Regions from separate parts of the Peribacillus phoenicis genome, predicted to be linked through region 1. Evidence: a T-box and tRNA genes for the amino acid it is inferred to sense, from the RefSeq annotation. Region 1 holds a T-box; the other holds one or more tRNA genes.

The links. A T-box is a leader RNA that pairs with one kind of tRNA and senses whether it is charged. The one in region 1 lies ahead of glyQ (glycine--tRNA ligase subunit alpha), so its partner is inferred to be a tRNA-Gly.
Region 2: it has a tRNA-Gly gene. The T-box ahead of glyQ (glycine--tRNA ligase subunit alpha) is inferred to sense a tRNA for this amino acid. The anticodon was not compared.

Annotation. Positions count from the first base shown of each region.
Region 1 covers NZ_JBDFMF010000001.1:3,333,538-3,345,618, forward strand. The annotation lists gene ABC374_RS16335 (hypothetical protein) at 159-695, opposite strand; gene rpoD (RNA polymerase sigma factor RpoD) at 866-1,999, opposite strand; gene dnaG (DNA primase) at 2,035-3,840, opposite strand; gene ABC374_RS16350 (YaiI/YqxD family protein) at 3,892-4,347, opposite strand; gene ABC374_RS16355 (pyruvate, water dikinase regulatory protein) at 4,860-5,669, opposite strand; gene ccpN (transcriptional regulator CcpN) at 5,698-6,336, opposite strand; gene glyS (glycine--tRNA ligase subunit beta) at 6,497-8,566, opposite strand; gene glyQ (glycine--tRNA ligase subunit alpha) at 8,553-9,449, opposite strand; T-box leader at 9,547-9,723, opposite strand; gene recO (DNA repair protein RecO) at 9,782-10,534, opposite strand; gene ABC374_RS16380 (YqzL family protein) at 10,568-10,711, opposite strand; gene era (GTPase Era) at 10,811-11,740, opposite strand; gene ABC374_RS16390 (cytidine deaminase) at 11,733-12,081, opposite strand, start outside.
Region 2 covers NZ_JBDFMF010000001.1:4,221,495-4,233,575, forward strand. The annotation lists gene ABC374_RS20705 (FecCD family ABC transporter permease) at 1-694, opposite strand, end outside; gene ABC374_RS20710 (iron-hydroxamate ABC transporter substrate-binding protein) at 761-1,681, opposite strand; gene ABC374_RS20715 (ABC transporter ATP-binding protein) at 1,632-2,480, opposite strand; gene nfsA (oxygen-insensitive NADPH nitroreductase) at 2,771-3,520, opposite strand; gene trmL (tRNA (uridine(34)/cytosine(34)/5-carboxymethylaminomethyluridine(34)-2'-O)-methyltransferase TrmL) at 3,592-4,080, opposite strand; gene ABC374_RS20730 (amidase domain-containing protein) at 4,148-5,005, opposite strand; gene queG (tRNA epoxyqueuosine(34) reductase QueG) at 5,204-6,343, opposite strand; gene ABC374_RS20740 (B3/B4 domain-containing protein) at 6,450-7,118, shown strand; tRNA gene ABC374_RS20745 (tRNA-Gly) at 7,968-8,041, opposite strand; gene ABC374_RS20750 (YbjN domain-containing protein) at 8,234-8,647, opposite strand; gene ABC374_RS20755 (NADP-dependent oxidoreductase) at 9,119-10,147, opposite strand; gene mgtE (magnesium transporter) at 10,546-11,904, opposite strand.

The sequences.
Region 1 (12,081 bases):
ATATATTATTTTACTTGAAAAGAGTTTCAAGTAAAAGCCCAAAAATAGAAGATATTATATAATTTCTTAAAATTGTCAAAAACTTATGTATATTTCCAAACAGTTTTACTTTTTCTTACATATATTTCATAATACCCTAAAGCCACTGATTAAAACCGCTAGAATGTCTTAAAAAAAAAGTAAAGAGTGATCATTGCTCCCAGGCATCCCGCTATGGAAAAATGGAGCAGCTTCAGTTTTTTGCCCATTAAAATCCAGAGTCCGCAATTAATGAACAAGAAAATATAAAGGATACTCACTTGGCCGGGTGCCATGAATTCGGCAAAGCTGACAGTTAATAAAAGCAAAGATAGCGTCATTCCCATCAAGGCCATTTGAAAAATGATTTTCCTGCCGGTAAAGCGGCGGACCGCCAGCCCAAAGACAAGAATTGAAATTGTTGTCATAAGCATTTGCATTCTTATGGGTATTTCAGTAAAATAATTCAAAAATACAATAAATGCAAAAAGGGCCCCAATCAACAACCCGGAAAAGATGTCGTTTTTTACGCTCCCGGTTTTAGCCGAATTGGATGGCGGCAGTTCGCCTTGACAGTATAATGCCAGCAGATAATTACAATATTGCTCCGGAAGCATACGACTTTCCTTCCAGGAGTTTATTTCTTGAATGATGATTTTCTTTCTCATCTCATCCATGAATCTCACATCCTCATGATGATCATTTCTTTTAACGACTTAGCTTTTGAAATTTTTTACATTCAATTGGTAATTATTGTTCTTGCAGGATATTTTTACATCGAAACTGAAAAAAAGAGCCGCTCCCGAACGCTGGGCATTCAAAGAGGGCTCTGTGAAGGGCATATATTCTATTCCAGGAAATCTTTCAGGCGTTTGCTGCGGCTTGGATGTCTCAGTTTACGCAGCGCTTTCGCTTCGATTTGACGGATACGCTCGCGGGTGACCCCAAATACTTTCCCTACCTCTTCAAGAGTACGGGTGCGGCCATCATCAAGTCCAAAGCGGAGTCTCAAGACGTTCTCTTCACGGTCAGTAAGAGTATCCAATACATCTTCAAGCTGTTCTTTCAATAGTTCATATGCTGCATGCTCCGATGGCGAAGTTGCATCCTGATCTTCAATGAAATCACCTAAATGTGAATCGTCTTCTTCACCTATTGGCGTTTCCAATGAAACAGGTTCCTGAGCTATTTTCAAGATTTCACGAACTTTTTCAGGTGTTAAGTCCATATCCTCCGCAATTTCTTCCGGAGAAGGTTCACGTCCTAAATCCTGAAGAAGCTGTCTTTGGACCCGGATCAATTTATTGATGGTTTCCACCATATGCACCGGTATCCGGATCGTTCTTGCTTGGTCGGCAATCGCACGGGTTATCGCTTGGCGAATCCACCATGTTGCATACGTACTGAATTTGAATCCCTTGCGGTAATCAAATTTTTCGACTGCTTTGATAAGTCCCATATTACCTTCCTGAATCAAATCAAGGAAAAGCATTCCGCGTCCGACATAGCGCTTGGCGATACTGACAACAAGACGAAGATTAGCTTCTGCCAAACGGCGTTTCGCTTCTTCATCTCCATCCTCGATTCTCGTCGCCAGAGAGATTTCCTCTTCTGCCGATAAAAGGTCGACCCGACCAATTTCCTTTAGGTACATGCGTACTGGGTCATTGATTTTAACTCCAGGAGGAACACTTAAATCATTTAAGTCAAACTCTTCTTCTTTTGCAAGCTTCTTCTCATCCGGATCATCTTCATCCTCGTCTTCCTCACCATCAGTGAGTATTTCGACGCCGTTTTCTGCTAACACCTCATAGAACTCATCCATTTGATCGGAATCCAATTCAAAACCGCCAATCATTTCAGCGATTTTTTCTAAAGTCAAGGAGCCTCGTTTTTTACCTAGCTCTAGTAATTTTTCTTTCACCTGTTCAAGGCTAAATTCATTATCAACTTGTTTGGAACGTGCTGGTTTTTCAGCCATTAGTTCCCCTCCTTCCAGGACTTACACCTAAACGACTACAACATTTTACGCAATTTAATGATTTCCATGGCAATTTGTGCAGCTGTGACATAATCACTTCGCCTAACTGCATCTTTTTCTTCAACTTGTTTTTCTTTTATCTTTAACAACTTTTCATATTTCAACACTTGATTTATACAATCGGTCAGTTCTTTATCGGTAACTTCCTCATTAACTGACATCATTTCTATTTCCGAAACGATCCTTCTCAAGTTTGGATCCGGTAAATAAGTAAGGAAAAAGCTTGTATCCGGTTCGTGTCCATCTTCATAGAACGCATATAAATAGGTGATGATTGCCTGATGTTCATCTACATGAAAGACCGTTTGTCCAAGCAATTGCTGAATTTTGAAAGTCGTATCCCTGCTTTTTAGCATATGGGCGATCAACTTCATTTCAGCATTATGGTGAGCAGGCTTTAATTTATGCTCATATTGCAGGGACATTTGCTTTTGGGCTGCCGGCTGCGGCAGTGTCCCCTTCTTGCGTTCCGTAAAGAACACCTGACGCTGCTGCTGTTCCAGAGCATCCAATGATAGGGAAAATTCAGAGGATAGCTGCCGAAGATAATGATCCCTCTCCACTGCATTTGGCAATCGTGAAATTTCTTTAAGGACTTCTTCGATATATTGAATTCGATCTCCTTCATTATTTACATTTTTCCCTCGACGCAAATAATGCATTTTGAATGCCATGTAGGTTAAACTGGCCCCTATTACTTCAGAAACAAAGCTTTTTTCACCGAATTCCTTTATGTAGTCATCGGGGTCCAAGTTATCAGGCATGAGAGCGACTTTCACGGTAAATTCATGGTCCTGTAGCATATTAACTGCACGATTGGCAGCGTTCAATCCTGCTGAGTCCGAATCGTAGCATATAAGTATCTGGTCAGTATTTCTTTTTAAAAGCTGGATATGCTGGTCCGTCAGGGCAGTACCCATTGTAGCGACCGCATTCTCCACACCTGCGCCAACAGCTGAAATGCAATCGGCAAAGCCTTCAAAAATGACTGCTTGTTCTTTCTTTCGTATGTGTGGTCTTGCATGATGGAAATTATATAAAGTTTTACTTTTATTAAAGATTGGCGTTTCAGGACTATTCAAATATTTGGGCTCGTCGTCCCCCATCGCTCTTCCTGAAAACGCAATCGTATTTCCTTGATGATCCATAATTGGAAACATGACTCTATTTCTGAAACGGTCAAAATATGACTCGTCTTTTTCCCTGTAAATAATAAGCCCTGCCTGCTCCATGTATTCCGCTGGAAACCCGCGTTTTAAAAGAAACTTGGACACGAAATCCCATGAATCCAAAGAGTAGCCAATTTGGAACTTTTCTATCGTTTCTTCAGTAAACCCGCGTTTAAGTAAATATTCGAGAGCATCCTGCCCCTCTTTCGTATTAACGAGGAGATGATGATAAAACTTCCTCAGCAGGTCATGTGCCTCAACCATTTGCTGCGAGCCTGCCGGCATGTTAGAACGCTTGGAATCCTTATTGATATCAACATCCAAAGGAACATTTCCTTTTTCAGCTAAAACTTTTGCTGATTCCACAAAGCTGTAGCCTTCTATATCCATTAAGAAGGTAAAAATATTCCCCCCTGCCCCGCAACCAAAACAGTGAAAGATTTGTTTTTCCGTTGAAACGGAAAACGAGGGCGAGTTTTCACCATGAAAAGGACATAGGCCAAAGTAATTGCGCCCCTGCTTCTTCAACTGGACATACTCCCCAATTAAATCAACAATGTCAACAGCTTCACGAATTTGATTAATTTTCTCATCTTCTATACGGCCATTTATCATTTTTCCACCTTGCAATATTGGTGATAGTTTTTAATTCGATACTGTTTCTTAATTCCCTGCAAAGTTCGACAATGTTTTCAAAAGTTTATTTGTAAAACATGCACGATCTTCCTTCGTGAATGCTTTCGGCCCTTTTGTATGCTTACCCTGCCTGCGGAGTTTCGCCGACTGATAGCGCATATCCAAGAGCATGAAAATATTCTCGTCAGTGTATTCTTTTCCCCTTGGCGAAAGGACATAAACGTTTTTAGGAAGCAGGGTCCCAGCCAAACCAATATCTGCAGTAACGACAATATCACCCTTTTTTACTGAGTTTACTATATAAAGATCTGCCGCTTCTTTGTCTGCATCGACATATACCCATTTACCTTCAGGGTTATTCATCATATTTTTATATGATGCAACAAAACAGACTTCAACATCGTGCAAACTTGCACAATGAAGGATTTCGTCTTTCACCGGGCATGCATCGGCATCGACGTGTATCGTAGGTTTATTATTCATACCTTCTAATTCTACATCTTTCTGCATAATCCTTTTTCTCCCCTAAACTTTATGAAGATATGGTGAATTTTCAGCATTATCCAGAGGGTTTCCTCTAAAAGAGCACACATTATTCTTCAGGGCATACCTGATCATTTATGTGAAAGCGCATCTTTTGCTTTGAAAAAGACCAGCCCCTCCTGAATTATACGGAACATGTCGAATTATTTTTATGATAAAAACCTTGACATCTCATTAACCTTTAGTTTATTCCTTATTAATTAAGTCTAAACCTTAAGATTACTTTTTTCTCACAATTTTTTATTATAGTCTATTTGATTAGAAGATGCCAACATTTAAATTCCGAATTTGTTTTCATTCAAATCAAAGGATTTACAGTTGGAAACAAAGAGGAATTTTATGTAATTATTTTGAACTTATTCTTTTTATTCCCTTTTAAACCTTGGCATTAAAATGTGAGCTGACACATAAAGTGCCTAGCTCACATTTTGATTTGCCTTAATTTATAAGGATCAACGGTTTTTGTTTTGAAGAATATTGATTATCAAATTGGCTGTCTCTTCAACAGCTTTATTGGTTACATCAATGATAGGACAGTTCAACCTAGATATGATTGTATCAAAGTATGTCAATTCTTCTTTTATGCGCTCCACATTTGCATAAATCGCATGATCATTAAGCCCAAGCGACTTTAATCGTTCTTTACGAATATGGTTCAGCTTTTCCGGACTGATCTTTAAACCAATGCATTTTTCAGGAGGTACCAGGAACAGCTCTTCTGGAGGTTCCACTTCAGGCACTAAAGGTACATTGGCCACCTTATAGCGTTTGTGGGCTAAATACTGTGATAACGGCGTTTTTGAAGTGCGTGAAACACCGACAAGGACGATATCTGCACGTAATATGCCCCGAGGGTCACGTCCATCATCATATTTTACAGCAAATTCAATGGCTTCCACACGCTTGAAATAGTCATCATCCAGCTTTCTTACAAGACCAGGTTCATTAAGCGGCCCTTTTGGCGCCCTTTCCTCAAGGATATCCATGAGCGGCCCTAAAATGTCATAAGCAGACAGGTTTTCTTTCTCGACCTGTGCTTTCATATACGCTCTAATAGCTGGCTTCACAAGAGTATATGCAATGATTGCCCCATCCAACTTAGCCAGCGATATCACTTCATCCACGTTTTGTTCATCTTCAATATACGGAATTCTCTTTATGGAAAATGCAGATCCCGAGAACTGGCTTGCAGCGGCTTTTGTAACCAATTCCGCTGTTTCCCCTACCGAATCCGATACAACATATATAATAGAACCGTTCATATTCTCCGTCATTCCTTTTGCAAGCCCCCTAATAGCCTTCATCAGCCAAAGCTACGAATGCTTTCGTAATATTGGTTTTTGTAATCCTTCCAATTACTTCATAGCCTTTTTCTGTGTCTTTGACGACCGGTAATGAGTCGATTTGTTTATCAATCAATTTTTTGGCCACATCAATCAAAAGGTCTTCTTTTGAACACATTGTAATATTGGGCATCCTAGTCATGATGATATTGACTGGAATGGAGTTAAGCTCTTGTTTCCCAATACTCGCACGCAACAAGTCTTTCCTTGATAAGACACCAACAAGCAATGCATGCTTGTCGACCACGAACATTGTTCCGACATCTTCTAAAAACATCATGACGATTGCATCATATACGGAAATGCCCTCGTCAACAACGACAGGTATCGATTGGTAGTCTCGTACATAAAGATGGTTAAGGCTGTCGGTCAAAAGCTGTGTCCCTGACCTGCCTGTATAAAAATACCCCACTCGCGGCCTGGCATCAAGAAAACCTGCCATCGTTAAAATGGCTAGATCTGGACGAAGTGTCGCCCTGGTAAGGTTCAATCTATCCGCAATATGTTCTCCAGTAATCGGTCCGTTTTCTTTTACAATTTGTAAAATTTGCTCCTGACGCTTATTCAATTGGATTATAATCACCACCCCACTGCTTTCGCAGAGTAAAGTAACAAAATTTATTCATTTAATAATTATATACTAAATTATTTAATAAGGGCATTTTTGTCCTATTTATTGACCATTATCTTTTTAAGAAATCGGAAACCCTATGTAAAGTGTTTCCGATTTCCAAGCATCCTTTCGATCATGTAAGGATGATTTTATTCATGGCAGCAAACCCTGCAACCAAATCACTGATCTCTTTCATTAAGGATAAACGGTTATTACGGATTGCTTCATCATCTGCCATGACCATTGTATTCTCGAAATATGACTCTATTTCCGATTGAAGCGAAACAAGCTGTTCAAACCGCTCATTCTCATCTTTAGATTCCATATAACGGATTGCCACTTGTTGATATTTTACATATAACGCATTTTCTTGATCATTTTCAAAGACAGAAGGATCAACTGTCACCTTATTGTCACATTTTACGGCAATGTTCATGACCCGACTTAATGCTTCCAGGCTTTCTTTAAACCCTGCTTCGTCCTTTTTAGCATCCAAGACATGTGCACGTTCCACGATAGAGTGGATATAACCGATCTCATTGAACAGAACTGCATCAATCAAATCGTAACGGATTTGCTGTTCTTGAAGCAGGTGTTTGACACGTGCTTTAAAGAATGTGAACATATCCGCTTTAACTTCTTCAAGATCACGTTTTAATATGCCTTTTGATTCCAGTCCTTTAAGGCCTAAAACAATAAGCTCCTCTAGAGAAATATTCCATTTCTTCTCCGCTAGGATTTGGACGACACCGCTCGCCTGCCTTCTTAATGCGTAAGGATCCTGGGAACCTGTCGGAATGACGCCAATAGCGAAGAATGAAGACAAAGTATCAATTTTTTCAGCTAAACTCACAACCGCACCAATGACTGAAGGCGGTACATTGTCATCCGCATGTCTTGGCATATAATGTTCATTGATAGCCGCGGCCACTTCTTTGGCTTCACCTTTTAAGAGCGCATATTTTTCACCCATATACCCTTGCAATTCAGGGAATTCATAAACCATTTGACTCACCAAATCGAACTTGGCAATTGCCGCTGTACGAACCGCCATTTCTTTTTCCGCCTTTAAATTCAAAGCATCCGCAAGCTCACCGGTCACAGCAGTTACCCGGGCAGTTTTCTCGGCTAATGTACCGATTTCTTCATGATAAACGATGCTGTCAAGCTTTTTCAAAGCATCCGAAATCTCTTTTTTCTGATCTTCTTTATAGAAGAATGCTGCATCCGATAGGCGGGCACGCAATACTTTTTCATTACCTTTAGAAACCTTATCCAAATGGCGGTCATCGCCGTTACGCACGGTTACAAAGTGAGCAAGCAGTTTCCCGTCCTGATCTTTAACAGGGAAATAACGCTGATGTTCCTTCATCGATGTGATAAGCACCTCAGCTGGAAGCTCAAGGAATTCTTCTTCAAAATTACCAAATAACACCGTTGGATACTCTACCAAATTATTGACTTCTTCAAGCAGATCTTCATCGACTGGGATGATCCAGCCTTTCTCCTGCTCAAGCTCTTTAATCTGATCCAATATAACTTGCCGGCGTTTATCTGGATCCGCCATAACAAATTGTTCTTTTAACGTATCTTCGTACAGTTCCGGCAGTTCGATGCTAGCACTATCGCCCAAGAAACGGTGTCCTTTTGTTTCACGGCCCGTTTCCACATCAGCAATGCTGAATGGCACAATGTCATTGCCGAATAAGGCAATCAGCCATTTAATCGGACGAACGAAGCGGAGCTCCTGATTGGCCCAACGCATATTTTTCGGGAACGTCATGCCGCTGATGATTTCAGCAAGCTCAGATAAAAGCTGAACGGTCTGCTGTCCTTTTATGAATTTATTCACATGGACATATTCCACACCCTTGAGTTCTTTAAAATAAATGTCCTCTGAAGTCATGCCTTGACCCCTGACGAAGCCCAATGCGGCTTTAGACCAGTTGCCTTCACTGTCCAAAGCGATTTTCTTAGCCGGGCCTTTTGCTTCTTCTTCGATATCCTTTTGGGATTCTTCCACGCCTTTCACCAGTACAGCCAAACGTCTTGGTGTGGAAAAAGCTTCAACCGTTCCGAATTCAATCGCTTTTTCCTTTAGCCATTGCTGCACCTTATCTGACAACTGCTTCATTGATGCTGTCACAAAACGGGCAGGCAGCTCTTCCAATCCAATCTCCAATAACAAATCACGCTTGCTCATTTGTATTCTCCCCTTTCACTTTCAGAATCGGGAAGCCTAATTTTTCCCGCTCTTCATAGAAGGTTTTGGCAACCTTGCGCGCTAGGTTACGGCACCGGGCAATATAACCCGTTCTTTCCGTCACCGAGATGGCACCTTTGGCATCCAAAAGGTTAAATGTATGTGAACATTTCAAAACATAATCATATGCGGGATGTACAAGTCCTTCTTCCATTTGCCGATGCGCTTCCTTTTCATACATCGTGAAAAGCTGAAACAGCATATCAAGGTCGGAGGTTTCGAACGTATATTTCGAATGTTCGTATTCCGGCTGTCCAAAAATATCCCGAACTGTGAATCCATCTGTCCATTCCAGGTCAAATACGTTTTCCTTATCTTGAATGTATGAGGCGAGACGTTCGATCCCGTATGTAATTTCCACGGAAACCGGCTTGCACTCAAGGCCGCCCACTTGTTGGAAATATGTAAATTGCGTGATTTCCATTCCATCAAGCCACACTTCCCAACCGAGACCAGCACACCCTAGTGATGGATTTTCCCAGTTGTCCTCCACAAAGCGAATATCATGCTCAAGCGGATTTATCCCTAAAGCGCGTAAAGAATCCAAATATAACTCTTGGATATTGTCAGGCGACGGCTTCATGATCACTTGGAACTGATGGTGCTGATACAGACGGTTAGGGTTCTCACCATAACGACCGTCAGCAGGACGGCGTGAAGGCTCCACGTAAGCAACGCTCCAAGGCTCCGGTCCAATGGCTCTCAGGAACGTGTATGGGCTCATCGTTCCTGCCCCTTTCTCGACATCATAAGCATTCATTAATATGCAGCCTTGTTCAGACCAATGCTTTTGTAACGTTAAAATCATATTTTGAATATTCATCGTACACCTCCAAGTTATTTAAAACGGCTCTTTTTAAAATCAGGTCGGAACCCATCACATTTTGGCAAACAAAAAACTCCCGTCCCTATGCGAAATGCATAGGGACGAGAGTATACCCGCGGTTCCACCCTAATTGCCGTTTATAAAACGGCCTCTTTTCAAAGCAACATGCTCCGGAAACGCCCTTCCCTGTAAATCCATATCCCGGCTTCCACCGTCCCGGGTTCGCTTTTTATGGAGAATGACAGATACTCTTTTCCATCAACGCAATCTTCTTATTTTGATGATTAGAATTTTATACAAACTAGCATGGAATGTCAATAGGTCAGATCTTAAAACATATCTTTCATCGTATCAATCTGTTTCAGGAACTTTTTTGATTTCAAGTTCAGACCAGAATATTCCTCATAATAAGCATCGATGATCTTCCGCAGTTCTTTTTTCGTTTCAGGCTTGACGGAAATGTTTCCGAGCCTTGATAAATCGAAATAATAAAAGATCCGCAACAATTTGACGGCTGCAGGTGAAATTTTATAATGATAAGGGTCCTTCCCCAGGCAGCGGTGACAGATAAACCCCGCTTCCCGAAGCGAGAAGGAGAATTCCCCTTCCGTTTCACCACATACAGCACATTGATTCAGCACTGGGTTAATCCCATTGACGGGCAGCATCTTCATTTCAAAAATGAATTTCAATACCTCTGCGTCATATTCTTCGTTTATGTAATGCAAGGTTTGCGAAAGCAACTCATACAAATATGGATTCGGTTTCTTATCCTCGACGCTTTTATCAAGGAATTCAACAATATAAGAAGCATAAGCAGTGGCAAAAAGATCCTCCCTTATGAAACGGAGTGAATCGACCATTTCTCCTTGCTGAAGACTTCCGAGTCCGGTTGATGTAGTTACAAGAAAATACCCGGAGCAAAAAAGCTGTGTGACGGCAGAAAGCCTGCTGTTAGGTTTACTGGCTCCTCTAGCCATAACGCCAATTTTTCCTAGCTCACGGGTATATATAGTAATGATTTTGTTATTTTCTCCATATGCAGTTCGCCTTATGACAATGCCCTCACATTTTTGGAGCATACCAAGACACCACCCATGCTCGCCAAGGCTAACCTATGAAACAGGAAAATCAATTTCTGCTAGCTCATCATTTAATCCCAAGTGTCTTTCCTGTCTTTCGACTTCTATCTCCTTAAACAGCAAATAGGTGTCCACATTACCTGTTTCAGTGAATAATTCCCAGGTAAAATCCAACATATAAAGCCCACCTTTCATTTTTAACTAGCAATATGAATATCCGACCATATGATTAGCTTGACCGTTTTCCAAACTTTCATGATGCGTAAATTTTGTTAATTAATACTCGCTCTCATTGAAGCCATAATCGCGAAGCTGGCTTGCTTTATTACGCCAATCCTTCTGCACCTTCACCCACAGTTCAAGGAAAACTTTCGAGCCCAATAAGTTTTCGATATCCACCCTGGCACGGCTGCCGACTTCTTTAAGCATTTTCCCTTGCTTTCCAATGACAATGCCTTTTTGTGAATCACGTTCGACAACGATCGTCGCCATGACATTAATGGTGTCGCTGTTGTCCATCTTTTTAATTGAATCGATGACAACAGCCACCGAATGCGGAATTTCTTCCCGTGTCAGGTGTAGCACCTTCTCGCGGACCAATTCGGAAATGATAAAACGTTCCGGGTGGTCGGTCACTTGGTCAGCAGGATAAAACTGGGGACCTTCAGGCAGATGTTCCTTGATTTGCTCAAGCAGTGTATCAACGTTATTTCCTTCAAGCGCAGAAATCGGAACAACTGCCGCAAAAGGGTAAAGCTGTTGGTATTTTTCAATGATTGGAAGTAAATCATCCGGATGCATCGCATCGATTTTGTTTACAACCAGGAAAACAGGCGTCTTTACGGATTGAAGTTTTTCAATGATAAACTCATCACCGCGTCCGTATCCTTCAGTCGCATTGATCATGAAGAGAATCAAATCGACTTCCTTCAATGTATTCGTGGCCACTTTCATCATGAAATCACCAAGCTTATGCTTTGGTTTATGAATGCCGGGTGTATCGATGAAAATCATTTGTGAATCGTTTTGCGTAAGTACACCTTGGACCTTATTTCTTGTAGTTTGCGGTTTATCGCTCATAATGGCGATCTTTTGACCGATGACCCGATTCAGAAATGTACTCTTCCCAACATTAGGTCGTCCAATAATCGAAATGAAACCTGATTTGTAGTCTTTTACTTGTGTATCATTAAATAATTTATCCATTCAAATCCTCCGGTGAAAAAGCTCCTGGAAGCAATTCCTGTACTGTTAGTTCTTTTATATCCCCATTTAAGTTGGTCAAAACAACCGGCATATCCTTATCGCACAGCTCTGAAATAACCTGCCTGCATGCCCCGCATGGAGCAACGGGACCATCGGTATCTGCCACGACTGCAAGTTTAGCGAATTTTTTATCGTCATGGGCATAAGCGCTGAATAAAGCTGTCCTTTCTGCGCAATTACACATGCTGTATGCAGCATTTTCTATATTACAACCATGATAGACCTTTCCATCAGCGGTTAAAAGGGCTGCCCCCACCTTAAATTTGGAGTAAGGCACATAA
Region 2 (12,081 bases), 890 kb from region 1:
CTAAGCCAACCGCCACTTCTTCACTTAAGCTAAGTATGGTGAGCTGTCTGGAAAAGATAAGGGAGATCAGGATGCCTATTAAAATGAACGGGACGATTACGCGAAGCTGCTCCCATGAAGTTCCGATATTCCCGCCAGCTGTCCACATCGATACATCTTTTGATACCTTGAAGTAAATGCCAACCCCTTGCGAAACGGCAAATAGGAATGCAGAGACTGCAGCACCAGCCAATACGATCCGTATAGGAGAAAATCCTCCCTTTTTGACCGCACCGATTCCGAAAACCATGGTTGCCCCGACAGCGGAACCTATAAAACACGCAATCATGATTCCTAAGTTATTAGCATTTGGAATAAATGCCAAAGTGATGGCGAGACCTGCATTGGCTCCTGCCGTCAATCCAAGCAACCCCGGATCGGCAAGTGGATTCCTGGTCATTCCCTGCATGATGGCACCAGAAACGGCAAGCGCTGCACCCACGAAGATTGCCCCCACTTCACGCGGGAAACGGATTTCCCGGATAATTGAAAGCTTTTCACCGGCAGCATTTGATGTCAGTGCTTGCCAGACATCTTTTACAGTAACATCCGCCGCACCAAATGCCATTGAAATAATGAACATGCCTATGAATACAGCAATCCCTATGATCAGTTTATATATAAATGGGATGAAACGTTGATTTTCATTAGTCATCTGTCTCTCTCATCTCTTTTTTATAGAATAAAAGGAGAGGAATTGGAATCCCTCTCCCTCGCTGTATTATTTTCCAAGAAAACTTTTGGAAAAGAAGTCTAACTGGTAATCTAATGTTATTGGATCATTGAAGTAGAATTCTTTCGCATTCACTTCAAATAGTTTATTGTTTTTAACAGCAGGAATGTTTTTATACGTATCAGTTTGTTGGAATGAATTGTCCTCGTCTTTATTATTACTCAAAATCACATAATCACCAGCATAGTCTGCCAGAACTTCTAAAGATAAAGCAAAGTAACCATCTTTCAACGCAGCTTCTTTTACTTTTTCAGGCATGGCCAACTTCATTTCTTGATAAAGGATTTCCGTTCCACGACCCCAATTATCGCCAAATACATAGAACTGTTTGTCAAACTTTTCGAATACGGAAACGGTTGTATCTTCACCGATTTTGGCTTTAATGTCTTCACCGGTTGTTTTTGCCCGTTTTTTGAAATCATCCACCCAAGCTTGGGCTTCTTTTTCTTTATTCAAAAGCTTGCCAATTTCTACGTGCTGTGTTAAATAGTCCACTTTTCCGTATGTATACGTTACGGTTGGAGCAATTTCACTTAATTTATCAACATTTTTAATCGTTGATAAACCAATGATTAAATCCGGATCCAACTCGATAATCTTTTCCAGGTCTTCGTCCGTCACTTCTTCGACATCTTTTAATTCCTTAAAGTTCGGGTTCATTTTAGACCATGAATCGACACCTACAAGGTTAACATCCAAAGCCATTACGTTACCTGCGAAAGTAGATAGTACTAGAACACGCTGAGGATCTGCCGGAACTTCAACAGGACCATTTTCAGATTGATATGTGATGGTACCTGATTTTTCCTTTTTGGAAGCCGAGCTTTTTTCTTTTTCGGCTGACTCGTTACCACAAGCACTAATAATTAACACTAACAGCAGTATAAACGGGATCATTATCTTTTTCATTTGTTGTCAAATCTCCTTTTAGTAAATTGTATGTGCTGCACATTGGTTTGTTCGTTCGTTGATCTCGTCCGATTACCGCATCAATATGGAATACTTCCTTAAGCACTTCATGAGTGATGACTTCTTCACAATCTCCCGCTTTAACTATTTCCCCGTCCTTTAAGGCAATGATATAGTCGGCAAAGCGAGCAGCTTGGTTTAAATCATGAAGAACCATGACAATTGTACGTCCCTGTTCTTCATTCAGCCTTTGTAATAATTCTAGAACCTCCAGCTGATGCGCCATATCCAAATAGGTGGTCGGCTCATCAAGGAAGATGATTTCCGTTTCCTGGGCAAGGGCCATCGCAATCCAAACACGCTGGCGCTGACCTCCTGATAGAGCATCCACCGGACGGAACTTGAAGTCTTTCGTGCCGGTCACTTCAAGTGCCCAATCAATCACATCATAGTCTTTTTGGGTCAGGCGCCCAAAACCTTTTTGATAGGGAAAGCGCCCATATGATACGAGCTCCCCAACCGTCAAACCGCTTGCACTCTCGGGTGTCTGCGGAAGTATGGCCATTTTTCTTGCAAGGATCTTAGTGCTTTCTTTTGAAATATTCACCCCATCTAAAACAACCGTACCTGATTGGTTTGAAATGATTCTGGTGATCGCTTTCAAAAGTGTCGATTTCCCACATCCATTTGAACCGATGATCGTCGTGATTTTTTTATCTGGAATTTCCACACTGAGATCTTTTACAATTAAACGTTCACCATAGCCAATATTCAAATCCTCTGTATATAGGCGAACCATTTTTTAACCTCCATTTACTGAAAAATAGGTAAGTAAAAACTCAAATGAAAATGATTATCATTATCCACTACTTAATTACTATAATTCTATCTAAATATATTGTCAATGGTAATTTCATGGGCATATAAGAAGAAATTCTGACAGGATTTTTTGGGCCGATCCGTATTATCGACTGACAAATGAACACAGTAAAGATCCCGGAAATGCTTCCGGGATCTTTACTGCTAGGTCCATACTCAGGACTTTGGAAGATGTCCCTTATGGGAAGGGCAATAAGCCATTTTCATCAATCAATGTTTCTTAAATCCTTGCTTCTCAACATAATCTTTCATGTACAACCTGCTTTTCCTTCCAAGCATTCCAGCCATTTGCTCGGTCCAGGTGTCTTTTCGTTTACCTTCAGTCCGACGCTCGTAATAACTGGAAATCGTTTCATTATACTCTTCAAGTTGTCCGATGAACTCTTGCTTATCCTCCTGATATCCATTTTCATGATAGATATTGGACAGCGGTAAACGCGGCTTTTTATCCGAACGGTTTTTCGGATATCCGACCACTAGAGCGAATAATGGTATAACGCGATGCGGTATATTCAATATCGCTGACACTTCTGGGAGATTATTGCGGATCCCGCCTATATAGCAAATGCCAAGATCCATCGATTCTGCTGCCAATGCCGCATTTTGAGCCGCAAGAGCAGCGTCAATACAGGCAACCATGAATTTCTCCGTACTTTCAATTGATTCGGACAGGTCAGTGTTTTCCATTTCGGAAACCATATCCTGACGATATAAGTCGGCGCAAAAGACGAATAGATGTCCATTCTTCTCTACATATGCTTGTGGTCCGGCAAGTTCAGCAAGCTTGGCTTTCTTTTCCGGATCGGTTACCCCTATGATTGAATACGCTTGAATATAACTAGAAGTCGATGCCGCTTGGGCACATTCCACAATCGTATTGATTTGCTCCTCAGACAACAACTTGTCCTCAAAAGAACGTATGGAACGGTGATCTAAAATTTTCTCAATAATGTTATTCAATGCTCCCACCCCTAAAGAATATGTATCCATCATCGGGGCTGAAATACCCCCGATGACAGTATTGATGAAACTCAATCTTTTGTTTTCAAATCCAATTCACGGTAATTTTGCTGTCTAAGTGCTTCATAAACCAAGATGGCAGCCGTGTTCGACAGATTAAGTGAACGTACTTTATCCGTCATTGGAATCCGCAGGCACCGATCCATATTTTCTTGGATCACCTCTTTCGGGAGACCCGTCGTTTCACGGCCAAAAATGAAGTATATCTCACTGTCTTGATCACTGTAATCGAAGCTGGAATGTGGCTGCTCTCCGAATTTCGTCAAGTAATAAAATTCACCGCCGGCATTTCTTTCATAAAACTCTTCTAACGAATCATAATAATGGATCTTTACATTCTCCCAGTAATCGAGCCCGGCCCGTTTGAGCTGTTTGTCATCCGTCGAGAAGCCGAGCGGGCGAATGAGATGTAAAGACGTATCCGTCCCTGCACACGTTCTTGCGATATTTCCTGTATTTGCTGGAATCTGTGGTTGATATAAAACTACATGTATTGACACTTCATTTTCACCTCTAGTTTGAACTTCACCTTAATTATAGCATTAAACAAAAAAGACTAAAAACCAATCACCCTCCATCCAAAATCACAAAGAACTTATAAACGATGTTCGGTGTGTATCTGGTTGAATCCTCATATGTCCAATACCGGTGACGGCTGTTCATCGTATGTGCATTCACTAGCGGCATCCCGTCCTGATCCTTCGCCGTTACGATCAAATTATGATCAAACCTTCCGTCCCCTTCGAAATCTATGCAGAGGATATCACCCAAATTCAATTCCTTGGCCGACCCGACCTGCTTTGTCCTGATGGCATTCCCGGCTTTAAGCAGATGGTATAAAGAATGGGCCGTCGTCCATGTATAACTCCAGCTTTTCCCTCTTATCCACCAGCCCTTACTTTTGTTTGGCGCCCCCCACATCGGTATTCCTCCCGCATGTAAACATTGTGAAATGTAATTCGTACAATCATCAGTGAATTTATAATAAGCTGGATTAAATTCGTTCCACCAACGCTCGGCATATTGGACGGCCTTCATTCGATCATACTTATATGCGAGACGATCTGCGCCTAGATCACATTTTGGCGGTGCCTCTTCGGTTTCAAAGCTGGGAAACAGCTCACGTTCATCCACTATATACCCATTTCGAAACCGGGCCTCCCTTTCTTCCATTTCTTCTTCTATATAAAATGAATCCTCCTGTTTCAATAAATATTGCAGGTGCACGTGATATGTCAGAACTGTATCATCATCTTCCTTTCTCTTTGAATGTACCTTGCCTGCCGCATTCACCCGAACAATTTCCGCAGCACGGTTCCTCATCATTTCCTTCTTCAAATGTAACTTCCTTTCACCCCTTTCCAGTTCATCGGAAGTATAAAACTCCACCCTTTCTTGTAAAAGGCGTTGCAATTGTTCCCTCAAGTTCATGCCCTCCTTCTTACCATCTATGCTAATGTGTATGTATGAGGGCATGGACAAAAACACAATTTCATAAAATGTGGGAGTTTCAACTTTATAAATATAATGATACTTTTAAAAAGGTTTCCTTGAAGGTAACGGAATATTTTAAGCCAAAAAAAGCCGCCCCGTAATATTTACCGGGCGGCTGCATTTTAAATATTATTTTGTTTCCAAGGTAAACTGCAGTCCTTTCTCAATTTCCGCCAATACCTCTTCATCCTTTTCCTTCATTCGTGCTTCTTCCAATGCGGAAACAGCCTGCGCCCGGCCAATTTTCCCAACTGCCCAGGCCGCCGTCCCCCTGATGACAGGCCGCGGATCATCCTTCATGACCTGTATCAATTGAGGCAATGCCGTTTCATCTTTGAAATGGGCCAATGCTAAAATGGCATTTCGTTGGATTGGTTTTTTACCGCGCCAAGAGCCAGATACATGGCCGTATGTCTCTTTGAAGTCCCGATTTGAAATCGTAAGCAGGGGTTTTAACAGCGGTTTCGCCAGCTCCGGGTCGGGATGCATCTCTTCATGAAAATGAAAATCCATTCCTTTGTTTTTCGGACAAACGGTCTGGCATGTATCACATCCATACAAACGATTGCCTATTTTCGTCCTGAACTCATCCGGAAGGAAACCTTTTGTCTGCGTTAAGAACGCAATGCAACGCTTGGAATTTAGCTGCCCACCCTGAACGAGCGCTCCAGTCGGGCAAACATCGACACATTTATTGCATGTCCCGCATTGATCTTCCATCGGTTGATCCGGTTCAAATGGCAGGTTGGTTATCATGTCTCCCAAGTATACATATGACCCGAATTCCGGTGTGATGATCATACTGTTTTTTGCACTCCAGCCAATACCTGCACGCTCAGCCACTGCCCTATCTGATAATTCGCCCGTATCAACCATGGACTTCATCATTGCTCCTGGCATTTTATCTTTAATGAAATCCTCAAGTAACTGCAATTTATTACGAAGAACGGTATGATAATCCGTTCCCCATGACGCCCGGCAAAAGATCCCCCGGCGCTCACTTTTTGTACTTTGCGGAGCATCCTTCAATTTCGAAGGATAAGCAAGCGCAATCGAAATGATGGATTGCGGTTTATCGAATATCAAATCAGGCCTTACCCTTTTTTCTATATCGGCTTCTTCAAACCCTGACTGATAATCCAGCTCCTGTTGACGTATCAACCGAGCTTTCAATTCGGTAAAGGCCGTGGCCGATGTAAAGCCGATTTTATCGATGCCGATTTCCTTACTATATAAAATCACTTCTTGCTTGAATGTGTTCATATCCATATTAATCACCTACGTTCATTCAGTATTCCCATTGAAAGCTTGAATCTTTTTCAAACCATTGCTATCTATGATAAACTAATTGCAATCATTTTTGGAGGTGAAACGGTTGGAAATTACCATATCAGCTAATCTTAGCAGTAAAATCCCTCAATTCAAAGTTGGGATCATTACATATGAAAACATCGAAGTAGGTCCCTCCCCGCAAATGGTGAAAGGAAGACTTCAACTATTTCAGGAAGCTCTTTTCTTCGACCTTGAAGAAAAGGAATTGACCGACTTTTCCGGCATTAAAGTGTGGCGGGAGATTTTCAAGGTTACAGGAACAAATCCGTCACGGTATCGCCCCTCCGTGGAAGCCCTTTACCGCCGCGTAAAAAAACAGAATTACTTGACACCCATCCATTCAGCCATCGATTTAAATAACTTCTTCTCGCTGTTATATGAAGTTCCGATCGGCATTTATGATGCGGAAAAATTATCAGGGGACATCTCGATTAAGATCGGCGAGGCGTCAGATGGTTATGAAGGTTTGAACGGCCGCTTGAATTCCATGGAAAATATGATTACATCAGCCGATGATGTGGGCACATTCGGAAGTCCTTACGTTGATTCAGAACGCACGAAAGTCACCGAAGAAACGAAAAAAGCCATCCAAATCATTTATTTACAGCCCAATACTCCAATCACGGAAGCAGATCAGCTAACGAAATCCCTGATGGACATGTTCCTTGAAATCCACGGTGGTGAAGGGACTTACTCGATTGTAGAAGGATAATTAAAATTGAACGGAAATAAACCCTTTCCACAATCGGAAGGGGTCTTTTCATTATTGTTCCACTTAATAAAACCAGTCCGCTAGTATCCTTTTATTCAACCGATCGATCCATACCCTGAAAAAAGGCATTAAAGATCACTGGAATTTAAGAGCATAATGGATCACCTCGTCTTAAACTTTGTTCAGGTGTGTCCAGCCTACGGTTTTTTCTTAAATTACATTTCAGTCGATTCCAGAAATCCGCTCCCTTTCCGCCGACTGTCTGCCAAGCCTCCTCGACGTAAACGTCTCCGGGGTCTCGGCTAGCCAGTTACTCGGCAGGAGTGTCGCAAATTTCTTCCATCCTTTAAGGATTACAGTAAAAAAACATGAAGAGCGAGATTTCATACAATTTTTTTCAAAAAAACTTTTCAGGTGATTTCAGCAGAGCAATTTTGTTTCAACCTACACCTCACTATTCGACTCCCAATCCCTTTTTTGCCGGTAAACTGCAACCATATCAATGGTTACATAGCCTGGCACGCCCCGCTCTAACAGACTTCGACTACACAGCTTGTCATTTTGGACAAAAAAGCACACGCTTAGTCAAACTGATTCTACTAACGTAGTTAATCACATTGAACAAGTTTGTGCTGCATCGAATTCCCACTCTTCCGAATAGTGGATAGTCGAAAAATAAAAAAACTCTGGTTTTTGTTGCGGTATGACATACGGTAACACTGCTTCGATAAAATGCAGGCAATTTGGACAATAAAAAAATCCCACTGTAAACAGTAGAATTCTTGTAATAATATTAAAACGCAAAGCTTCGTTCTCCAGGTAACGAAACCCTACGTTATGAGTATGTATTGGAGCGGGTGAAGGGAATCGAACCCTCATCATCAGCTTGGAAGGCTGAGGTTTTACCACTAAACTACACCCGCATATTCTTGTAGAAGTTTGTCGAATTACCAATCAACAAAATTAATTATATAGTTTAATGTGAAAAAATGCAATAGTTCTTTTAAAAAAAATTAATAATTACCGTATTGTAACGTTAATATATTCATTCACTCTAGTAAAAATGTTAAAAAGTCCCCTGATTCAGAGAACTTTTACATCCTATATATGATGAATTAGAACCAAATGACTTCCATTAACCGCGGATAAACCTGCTGTGCCGTTTCAAGCAGCATGATTAACTTCCTGAACGCCAGATCCGGTACGATATCCCCCTCAATGGAGTATGAATACCGAATGGAAATGGTCCCATTTTCCTCATACAGCTTGGAATACCTAAAATTAGCATTATATTCATTCAACAGTGTATGTACATCCTGTTTCTTTTCAGGATTCTTCAACTCGGCGACATTAAAGCAAAATAAGTCCGCCACATTTTCATCTTGATTGAAAGCAAATACTAAAAGGACCTTCCACCCGTCCTTTAACTTTTGCTCAGCCCTAAAAAAGGTGGTGCCATCTTCATTCAACTCATTCATATAGATTTTCTCACTAGTTAAAAAATCACGAAATTTAGCAACGTTTGACATGGTTCATCACCTTTCTCTTTGTAATTACATTTTATAATGAAAACTGGCATTTTTACAGACTTTTCTATAAACCTTCCAATTTCACCCTATTAATAGGGACGAAGAATCACTCATTTAAAGAAAGGGATTCAAAAATGAACTCCCATATGAGGATTAATAGATTGATTAGCCAGTTGCTTCTCCGCAAAACTGAAGCGCTTCTTGAAGGTCCAAAATTTCCTGGCAGATTTTTGAGCATCCTTCAATTTCAGGCACTTCTCGCAGTGAAGGCTATGTCTGATGAAGTGACTTCTAATAATTAATATCCTTCATATGAATCAAAAGATACCACTAAAGGTAATGAAGGATCATATTTTAACTTGAAAGGAAAACGGCCTTTCCCCGATTGAAAAAATCGAAAAAAGGCCGCTTTTGTCATAAGCTGCTTAAAAATCACAAAAAAGGACCTTCCTCAGCTTTATTTCATAAAACTTATAGTTGAGCGAATTCAGGTTCCGCAACTTTTACAAGCTGTTTACCGAGGTTCGTTCCTTTAAACAAACCTAAAAATGCATCAGGAGTGTTTTCGAACCCTTCAATAATCGTTTCTTCATACTTCAGCTTTCCTTCTTGAAGCCACTTACCTAAATCCGTAGCACCTTCTTGGAATCTAGAGGCATAATTTCCAACTGTGAAACCTTTCATTAGTGCACTCGTTTTGATCATCGCCGATTGCAGACGCGGTCCTAGATCTTTTCCTTCTGCGTTATACGAGGAAATCGCTCCGCATAATGGTATTCGGGCATTCGCATTCAAAAGTGTGAAAACAGCATCGGACACCTCGCCGCCCACATTATCGAAATAAACATCGACTCCATCGGGAACAGCATTAGCTAAATCTGTAGCAAAACTATCACTTTTATAGTTTACGGCTCCATCAAATCCTAGTTCTTTCGTTAAATACTCAAGTTTTTCATCTGAACCAGCGATGCCAACAACCTTCGCACCTTTAATCTTAGCAATTTGTCCGACTACTGAACCAACTGCTCCAGCCGCTCCTGAAACGACTACCGTTTCACCTTCTTGAGGTTTTCCAATATCAAGCAAACCAAAGTAAGCAGTTAAACCAGTCATTCCAAGAATCCCTAAATGAGTTGTGACCGGAGCCACCTTGGGATCAATCACGCGGATTTCCTTTTCGGTGACAACTGTGTATTCTGCCCAGTCGATGTTCCCAACAACGACATCCCCTTGTTTGAAGGAATTCGATTTGGACTCAACAACTTCAGCAACAACGCCGCCCGTGATGACCTTATTCAATTCAAATGGAGCAATATATGATTTGGTATCTTGCATTCTGCCACGCATGTATGGATCGACAGATAAATATAGTGTACGTACTAAAATCTCATTATCCTTTGGTGTGGGAACTTCAATCTCAACAAAGTTGAAATCCCCTTTCGAAGGCATACCTTTTGGACGGTTTGCCAGGGTGATTATTTGTTGTTTAGTTTGTGTCATCATTGTTCCTCCTTGGTTTGAATACGTAATTTCGAAAAGAAGCGTATCACTGATGAAGTTCATAGGTCAAAGAATATGATTGGCTATTGCTTCCATAACACTCTTGATGTAGCCTTTCCTGAAAACCCCAAACTTGCTACAGCCTATTATGTCCCATGTTTTCATTTCAATATACGATTCACTCCCGAGAAAAATTTAACGGCCTTTCCCCGATTGGATACCGAGAAAAGGCAGCAGCTTGAAATACTCTATTTTTATCGTGTGCTAGGCAGATGATCAAGCTCCGCACTTTCCCGAATTAAAACATCAGCCTGGACAGTTTGTACTGCAATCATTAAGACTATGTTCGCCCTTGAAAAAACTTTGCAAACATATGTGAACTTGGTTTAATGGATAGTCTACATCAATTTTGAAATAAATATCGTGGCAATTCCAAAGTAAATAAGTAACGAGAGTATATCATTTAGTGTTGTAATTAGCGGACCAGAAGCCACTGCAGGATCGATGTTGAATTTATATAATATCAAAGGAATAATGGTCCCAGCTAAAGTCCCGATAATTAGAGTCATCACTAATGAACTTCCAACCACTAATCCCAGAACGGGATTTCCCTGCCAAACATAAGCTATGATGGAAATTAATATTCCACAAGTAATACCTATTATCAACCCAACTTTCAGTTCCCGTATAATAAGTCTGGTCACGACTCCTTTATCCGTATCACTAGTGATTAGGCCTCTTACAACAACAGCTAAAGATTGAGTACCTGTATTTCCAGTCATCCCTGCGATCATCGGCATAAAGAAAGCAAGCGCAACAACTTTGGACAATGTTTCTTCAAAACCGCTTATAATAGTTCCAGAAACCAATCCGATAAATAAAAGTAAAATAAGCCAGGGCAGCCGACGATATGCGGCCACGTGCGCCTTCGTGTCAAAGTCTATAGCTTTACCGGATGCCGATAATTTTTCAATATCTTCATTCGCTTCCTTAATGACAACATCAATAATATCATCGACGGTTACTATTCCTAATAATTCATTATTTTTTTCAACTACAGGAATTGCTAAAAAATCATATCGCTCAATAACACGAGCTACCTCTTCTTGGTCTTCATCAGCAGAAACGGAGATAACCCGGCTATACATAATATCTTGAATTTTTTCAGATTCATCATTTATTATTAAATCCCGATATGAGACAACACCTACTAATTTTTTATCATTATCTATTACATAAAGATAATTGATCGTTTCCGAAAACTCCGCAAAGATTTTCAGTTTTTCAACTGCTTCACGAACCGTATAATGTTGGGGGATCCATACAAAACGGTTTGTCATTATTCGCCCGGCCGTTTCAGGGGGATAATTCATGATATTTTGAACGATTTTTGATTCTTCCTGTTTCATGCCTGAAAGAAGTTCTTCAATTTTTCCAGGGGATAGGTCCTCTAACAATGAAGCTAGATCATCATTATCCATTAAATCCATAACATGGCCGGATTTCTCTATTCCTAATTTACTAAGAATTTTTAATTGATGCACTTTCTCAACTTCTTGAATCAGTTCAGCGATTTGTTCTGAATCAAGTAACAACAAGAAACGTGTATGGTGTTTTTCTGGAAGCCCCTCAAAAGTTCGAGCAATGTCATATGGTTGGAGTTCTTCTAATATTGCTTGAAATTCTTTCTTTTTTCCTTCTTTTAAAACCTTTATGATTTGTAAAGTCATTTGATCTTCCGTCAGGACTTTTATCATTTGTCACTCACTCCTTTTTAGGGGAGCCAAAAAATATTTCCCTTAAATATTAAGAGTAAAAAAAATATTTATTCCCCTTCCAAAATTTTGTTTTCATTCACGTGTATGTCGTCGTGTATAGTTATCCAAATTCCTCACCCCCAGGAAAAAAACAAAAAAACCTCCATTACAAATGAA